Regions from separate parts of the Aquabacter albus genome, predicted to be linked through region 2. Evidence: predicted binding sites of a transcription regulator. Region 2 holds the regulator's gene; the other holds the start of a gene.
What was found. The regulator PhoB, encoded in region 2, activates phosphate uptake and scavenging genes when phosphate is short. The targets are predictions, from matches to a motif close to TGTCATNNANCTGTCAT.
Positions count from the first base shown of each region.

Region 1: the regulator PhoB is predicted to act here: its motif matches at 1,881-1,897, upstream of ABLE91_RS18925 (esterase-like activity of phytase family protein).

Region 1 covers NZ_JBDZDT010000007.1:186,390-190,210, forward strand. Annotated here, with positions in the region: gene ABLE91_RS18915 (M20/M25/M40 family metallo-hydrolase) at 1-735, shown strand, start outside; gene ABLE91_RS18920 (zinc transporter ZntB) at 804-1,787, shown strand; gene ABLE91_RS18925 (esterase-like activity of phytase family protein) at 1,966-3,417, shown strand; gene ABLE91_RS18930 (ArnT family glycosyltransferase) at 3,570-3,821, opposite strand, start outside.
Region 2 covers NZ_JBDZDT010000003.1:261,017-264,837, reverse strand. Annotated here, with positions in the region: gene pstB (phosphate ABC transporter ATP-binding protein PstB) at 1-465, shown strand, start outside; gene phoU (phosphate signaling complex protein PhoU) at 485-1,210, shown strand; gene phoB (phosphate regulon transcriptional regulator PhoB) at 1,242-1,943, shown strand; gene ABLE91_RS07700 (methyl-accepting chemotaxis protein) at 2,398-3,821, opposite strand, start outside.

The sequences.
Region 1 (3,821 bases), on a different contig from region 2:
CGGGACCTTCATTCCGGCCTGTTCGGCGGCGCCGCGCGCAACCCGACCCATGTGCTCGCCGGCATCATCGCCGACATGCACGATGAGGACGGCCGCGTGACCATTCCCGGCTTCTACGACGCGGTGCGCGAGCCGCCCGAGGCGGTGCGCAAGCAGTGGGCCTCGCTGGGCTTCACGGCCGAGGCGTTTCTGGGGCCCGTCGGCCTCTCGGTCCCCTCGGGTGAGGCGGACCGCATGCTGATCGAGATGATCCAGTCCCGCCCCACGGCGGAGGTGAACGGCATGTATGGCGGTTATACGGGGCAGGGGAGCAAGACCATCATTCCCGCCTCCGCCACCGCGAAGATCTCGTTCCGTCTCGTGGCCGACCAGGACCCCGAAGCCGTCAAGGCCGGCTTCAGCGACTTCGTCGCCGCCCGGGTGCCGGCGGATTGCAAGACCAGGCTCACCTTCGGCGAGGGCTCGCGCGCCGTGCTCGTGCCTCCGGAGAGCCCGGACCTTGCGAAGGCCGCGACCGCCCTCGAGCAGGAATGGGGCAAGGCGCCGGTGGAGATCGGCTCCGGCGGCTCCATCCCCATTGTCGGGCAGTTCAAGGCGATCCTCGGGGTGGACACGCTGCTCATCGGCTTCGGGCTCGATGACGATCGCGTGCACTCACCCAACGAGAAGTATGACCTCAATTGCTTCAGGAAGGGCACGCGGAGCTGGGCGCGTATCCTGGAGGCCCTTGCGTAACAGCATCTTGGTGCTTTCCGAGGGGCCTGCTTTCTGGCAGGAAGGCGTGACCAATCGCGGGGGGTTGGATGGCGGACCAGCATAATGAGGGCCTGCTTGAGGCCTGGATGTTCGACGGCCACGGCGGTGGCCGGCGCCTCGCGTGGGACGAGGTCCAGACGCTCAAGGACCCGACGGAAGGCTTCCTCTGGCTCCATTTCCGCTCCATGCCCAAGCATTCGCAGGACTGGCTGCGGGACCAGAGCGGCATCGACCGCATCATCCTCGAAGGCATGCTGGACGATGAGAGCCGGCCGCGCTGCTCGCTGTTCAATGACAGCGCCTTCCTCGTGCTGCGCGCCGTGAACCTCCAGCGCAATTCCCTGCCCGAGGAGTTGCTGGGCCTGCACATGTGGGTCGATGCCCGGCGCATCATCACCCTCCAGCACGAGCCCATCTCGGCCATTGCCGATTATGTGGACGCGCTGGTGCGCGCCCGATGCCCGCGCACCCAGGGCGAGATGGTGGCCGACCTCAGCCTGCGCCTCGTGGACCGGCTCGACACTGTGATCTCCGCCCTCATGGACGAGGCGGACGAGCTTGAGGACGGGGTCGAGACCGCGGAGTCCAAGGATCTCCTGCCGAAGCTCGCCATCCTGCGCCGCGTCTCCATCAAGCTGCGCCGGCACATCGCGCCCCAGCGCGAGGCGCTGAACCATTTCTCCACCGAGGACGATCCCTGGCTCGGCCCCAAGGACCGCACCCGCATCCGCGACGCCTCCGACCGCGTGGCGCGCTTCACGGAAGAGCTCGATTCCATCCGTGAGCGCGCCTCGCTGATCCGCGACCAGATGGTGGATCGGCGCGCCGAGCAGATGAACAAGTCCATGCTGGTGCTGGCGGTGGTGACGGTGGTGTTCGCCCCGCTCACCTTCGTCTCCGGTCTGTTCGGCATGAATGTGGGCGGCATTCCCGGCGTGGACGATCCGGAATCCTTCTGGCTCATCTCCTTCCTTCTTGTGACCTTCGCGCTTTGCCTGGGATGGCTGTTCCGCAGGCTGAGGTGGATCTGAGGCAGGCTGCATGGCCGGAAGTGATACGCGCCGGCGTGTCGTCCACAGCTATCGGGCTCTGAGGATAAAAGGGATTTTTCTCGCCTGACGCTGGGTCATCCAACTGTCGCCAAGACGTCTCCGCAGTGACATCCCCGCGCCCCAAGAGAGCGGCGCGGGGGAAAATCTGGAGACTGCCATGCGACACTTTCCTTCCCTGGCCACCCTTCTTTTAGCCGGCACATCTCTGTTTGCATTCTCTGCGTCCGCCCAGCAGGTGGCGCCGGCGCCCGCCGCCGCGGCTGCAGCTGTCGCAGCCTCCGGCGCGGCGCTGACCGCGGCGCAGGGAACCGCCTATCCGGCAACGGTCGAGGGCCATGTGGCCCTTCCGGCCGCCTCGTTCGTTCCGACGCCGGCCGACGCGCCGGCCGACCTTGCCACCTCCGGAAAATATACCAGCGCGAACCGGGTGCGGAACGATCAGGTCGGCTCCGTGCCGGCGGTCAGCGTCCTGTCCGACAAGGAGGCGCCGCGCGCCACAGGCCTCAACCTGCCGTTCAAGGGCCAGCCGGTGCAGGGCTTCTCCGGCATCGTCAACGAGGGCGACGGCCGGTTCCTGATCCTCACGGACAACGGGTTCGGCTCGAAGGCCAATTCCAGCGACGCCATGCTGATGTTCCACCGCATCTCCATGGACTTCAAAGCCGGCTCCATTACCCGCACCGACACCTTCTTCCTGCGCGATCCCGACCGGAAGGTGATGTTCCCCATCGCCATGGAAGGCACGACGACGCGCTATCTCACCGGCGCGGACTTCGACATCGAGTCCATCCAGGTGGCGGGCGATTCCGTGTGGTTCGGCGACGAGTTCGGCCCGTTCCTGGTGGAAACCGACGCCACCGGCAAGGTGAAGGCCGTCCATGAGACCAAGGTGGACGGCAAGGTGGTCCGCTCCCCCGACCATCCCAATGTCACCACCCCCGGCGCGCCGGGCGGCAAGGTGGCGTTCGAGGTGTTCCGCTCCAAGGGGTTCGAGGGCATGGCCCTTTCGCCCGACAAGACCAAGCTCTACGCGATGCTGGAAGGCCCCCTCGGCACGGCCGACGGGGCGAAGGAAGCTGATGGCGGCGTGGAATATCTGCGGGTGCTGGAATTCGACATTCCGAGCCGCCAGTGGACCGGCCGCTTCTGGAAGTACCCGCTCGCGGTGGCCGGAAACGCCATCGGCGACTTCAACATGATCGATGCGAACACCGCTCTGGTGATCGAGCGCGACAATCTGGAAGGCACGAAGGCCGCGGCCTGCCCGGCCGGCAAGGTGGAGCCCACCTGCTTCAGCAAGCCGGCGCAGTTCAAGCGGGTCTACAAGGTGGAATTCTCGCCGGAGGCGGCGGGGCAGACCATGCGCAAGGTCGGCTATATCGACCTGATGGCCATGAAGGACCCCAACGGCAAGGCCAAGCAGGGCGCGTCCGGCGGCACGCTGGACTTCCCCTTCTTCACCATCGAGGACGTGGTGGTGGTGGACCCGACCCATATCGTTGTCGGCAACGACAACAACCTGCCTTACTCCGCCGGCCGCCAGCCCCAGAAGGCGGATGACAACGAGTTCGTGCTTCTGGAAGTGGGCGAGTTCCTGAAGGCGAAGTGAAGGAGGCGGCCGCCATCTGCGCCGCTTTCGACCGTAAATGGCCGGGCTTGTCCCGGCCATTTACGGCGCTCCGCTGGGGGGATGCCAATGGAGAGATACGTGGATGCCCGGGCCAGGCCCGGGCATGACTGTCGTGTGGGGCGGTGCGGGGGCTACTGCCCGACCGCGAACACGCTCGGGAAGCTGCGGCCGCGGGTGTCGTAGACGCGGGCATAGACGACGCCGTCGCGCTCCACCTTCACGATCACCGGCGCCTGGACGTTGGCGCAGTAGAATTCACCTAGCATCAAGGCGAAGTCGGCGTCCGAGGTCTCGTAGGTGGTCTCGTAGCGCGGGCCAAGTTCCACCGCAGCCGCGCGGTGGGGGCCGCACACCGCCACCTTGAACTTGCGGCCCTGCGGCAG
Region 2 (3,821 bases):
CCCATGTCCATCTATGACAACATCGCCTTCGGCGTGCGCCTGCACGAGAACCTGAACAAGGCGAAAATGGACGAGCGTGTGGAAAGCTGCCTGCGCAAGGCGGCGATCTGGGAAGAGACCAAGGATCGCCTCCACACCTCCGCACTCGGCATGTCGGGCGGCCAGCAGCAGCGCCTGTGCATCGCCCGCACCATTGCGGTGCAGCCGGAAGTGATCCTTTTGGACGAGCCCACCTCCGCGCTCGACCCCATCTCCACCTCGAAGATCGAGGACCTGATCGACGAGCTGAAGCAGGACTTCACCATCGTCATCGTGACCCACAATATGCAGCAGGCGGCGCGTTGCGCCGACATCACCGCCTTCTTCTATCTGGGCGAACTGGTCGAGGTGGCGCCTTCGGACGTAATCTTTACCAATCCCAAGCAGATCAAGACCCGCGACTACATCACCGGCCGCTTCGGCTGATCGCAAAGGATCCGCGGACATGTCCGAGCATACCGTTACGGCGTTCGACGCCGAGCTGAAGGAAATCGGCCGCAAGGTGGTCGAGATGGGCGGCCAGGCCGAGCGCCTCGTCATTGATGCGGTGAACGCCCTCATGCGCCGCGACGCGGCCCTCGCCCAGCGGGTGATCCTGCTGGACACCAGCGTGGACAACATCCAGCGCGAGATCGAGGAAAAGGCGATTGTCGTCATCGCCAAGCGCCAGCCGGTGGCCTCCGACCTGCGCGAGCTGGTGGCGGCCATCCGCATCGCCAGCGATCTGGAGCGCATCGGCGATCTTGCCAAGAATGTGGGCAAGCGCGTGCTCGCCATCGAAGGCGAATACCACCCGCAGAAGCTGGTGCGCGGCGTGGAGCACATGTCCGACCTGGTGCTCGAGCAGCTGAAGGAAGTTCTCGACGCCTATGCCGGCAAGGACCAGGTCCGGGCCATCGAGGTGTGGCGCCGCGACAGCGGCATCGACACCATGTACACGTCGCTGTTCCGCGAGCTCCTCACCTATATGATGGAAGATCCACGGAACATCTCGGTGTGCACGCACCTCCTGTTCTGCGCCAAGAACATCGAGCGCATCGGCGATCACGCCACCAATATCGCCGAGACCGTCCACTACATGGTCTCCGGCCAGGTGCTGTCCGACGAGCGGCCGAAGGCGGACATCTCCAGCGAGACGTCCGTGCCGTTCACGGGACACGTGCAAGGGTAGTGGCTAAGACATTGGGCAGGGGTGATGGGCAGTGCCGGCACGTATCCTGATCATCGAGGATGAGGAGGCCTTGAGCCTCCTTCTCCGTTACAATCTGGAATCCGAGGGCTATGCGGTCGATGCGGTGATCCGCGGCGACGAGGCCGAGACACGGCTGCGCGAAAGCGTGCCCGACCTCGTCATCCTCGACTGGATGCTGCCGGGCCTGTCGGGCATCGAGCTGTGCCGCCGGTTGCGCACGCGCCCCGAGACCGAGCGCCTCCCCGTCATCATGCTCACCGCCCGCGGCGATGAGACCGAGCGGGTGCGCGGCCTTGCCACCGGCGCCGACGATTATGTGGTGAAGCCCTTCTCGGTGCCCGAGCTGCTGGCCCGGGTGCGCGCGCTGCTCCGGCGCGCCAAGCCCGAGCATGTGGCCACCCTGCTGCGGGCGGGCGACATCGAGCTCGACCGGGAGACCCACCGGGTGCACCGGGCCGGCCGCGAGGTGCATCTCGGCCCGACCGAGTTCCGGCTTCTCGAATTCCTCATGCAGAGCCCGGGCCGTGTCTTCTCTCGCGAGCAATTGCTGGACGGGGTCTGGGGGCAGGACGTCTATATCGACGAGCGCACCGTGGACGTGCATGTGGGCCGCCTGCGCAAGGCCATCAATCGCGGCCGGCAGATGGATCCCATCCGCACCGTGCGTGGGGCGGGCTATTCCTTCAACGAAATGTTCGCCCGCGCGCATTGAGCGCGGGCTCCGGCCGTTCCCGGCGCCGGCGCCGGCGTGAGCGCGCCCACCGGCCCGAGAGAGACGTGCCCGAGATCTCTGCGGTGACACCACACCAAGATCCGGGCGGCCGTGGCGCGAACCTGCCGGCTGTCCCTTCGGCTGAAGACTTGGAGCGCGGTCACGTCTGACGGCCGCGGAATGCTGTCATCAGAAGCGTGATTGTTCTTGGCTGGAGGCAAGGTCACTACCTGTGGGATCGCAATGCTATTCCGACAAGTGGATTTGACCCCATGCCGGCGGGCCTTTGAGGGCGTTCGCCTGCTACTGCGATGAGGCTGGATAAAGCCCAGCCCGGTCCGCAGTGCGGACCGGGCCGAGGATACTCATACTCACCCATGGCACCGGCCGGCACCTTGATGCTGCCCGTTCCGGAACCGCCAGGGCCACCCGGAGGTGGCCTGAGGCCGTGCGATCAGGCGGCGCGGATGCGCAGGACGAAGCTGTCCGTGGCCTGGCGCAGATCGGCGGAGGTGCGGGACAGTTCGGAGGACGCCTCCAGCACCTGGGTTGCCGCAGACCCCGTCTCCACCGCCGTCAGCGCCACCTGCTCGATATTGCTGTTGGCGTTGCGCGCCCCGTCGGAGGCGCGCGAGATGGAATGGGCGATCTCCTGTGTCGCCGCTGCCTGCTGGGTCACTGCGGACGCGATGGTGGTGGAGATGTGGCTGATCGCGCCGATGGTCTTGGCAATGTCGGCAATGGACTTGGCCGCATTGTCGGTGGCGTGCTGGACGGTGGAGATCTGCGCCTCGATCTCGGCCGTCGCCTTCGTCGTCTGGTCGGCGAGGCTCTTCACCTCGCTCGCCACCACGGCGAAGCCCCGGCCCGCCTCGCCCGCCCGCGCCGCCTCGATGGTGGCGTTGAGGGCGAGCAGGTTCGTCTGTCCGGCAATGTTGGTGATGAGGCTCAGAATGTCCCCGATGCGCCGCGCGGCATCGAGCAGCGCCGAGATCTTGCTCGCCGCGTCATTGGCTTCCTGAACCGCCGTGCCGGTGATGCGCGTGGATTCCGTCACCCGGGCGCCGATCTCCTCCACGGAGGCGGACAGCTCCTCCGCGGCGGCCGCCACCGTCTCCACCATGGTGGAGGCGATCTGAGCGGCCTGGGAGGCCTGGTCGGAGCGGCTCGAGGTGGATTCGGCCATGCCCGCCATGGCGCGGGCGGAGGCCTGGAGCTCCTCCGAGGTGGTGGAGACGGCGCCGGCGATGCGGCCGACCGCGCGGTCGAGCTCCTCGGCCACCTCCTGGAAGGCCTTGCGCCGGTCGGCTTCCGCCTGCTCGCGCAACTCCACCTGGTCGTGCTGAAGGCGGACCATCTCCATGGAATTGTTCCGCAGGATCTCGACGGCCCTGCCGATCTCACCGATCTCGTCGCGCCGCTCCGTGCCCGGGATGGTGACGTCGAAGACGCCGGCGGCAATTTTCTCGATCCCCTCCGACATCTGGCGGATGGGCTCGATGACGCGGCGGGTGATGAGGGTGCCGAAGCCGACCACCAGGACAAGGATGAGAAGGCAGGCGGCCGACGCGCCGATGAAGGCGATCCTGGCGTTGGAGATTTTCGTGTCCGCAAGCTGTTCGGCGCCGGCCAGCGCGGCGTCGCGCGGGGCCAGGGCTGCCACCAGCGCCGGGCGGACCGTGTTGCGCCATGCCTCGATGGAGACCTGGGTGTCCCTGCCGGCGACGGCTTCCTGGAAGGTATCCAGGATGAGCTTGCCGAGGACCTGCATGAACTCTTTGTCCGCCTTCTCCACGGCTGCCGTGATGCCGGGCACGTCGTCGAGGTCGTGGGCGGCATGCTGCACCAGGGACCAGAGCGTCGTTATCTGCCCGGTAT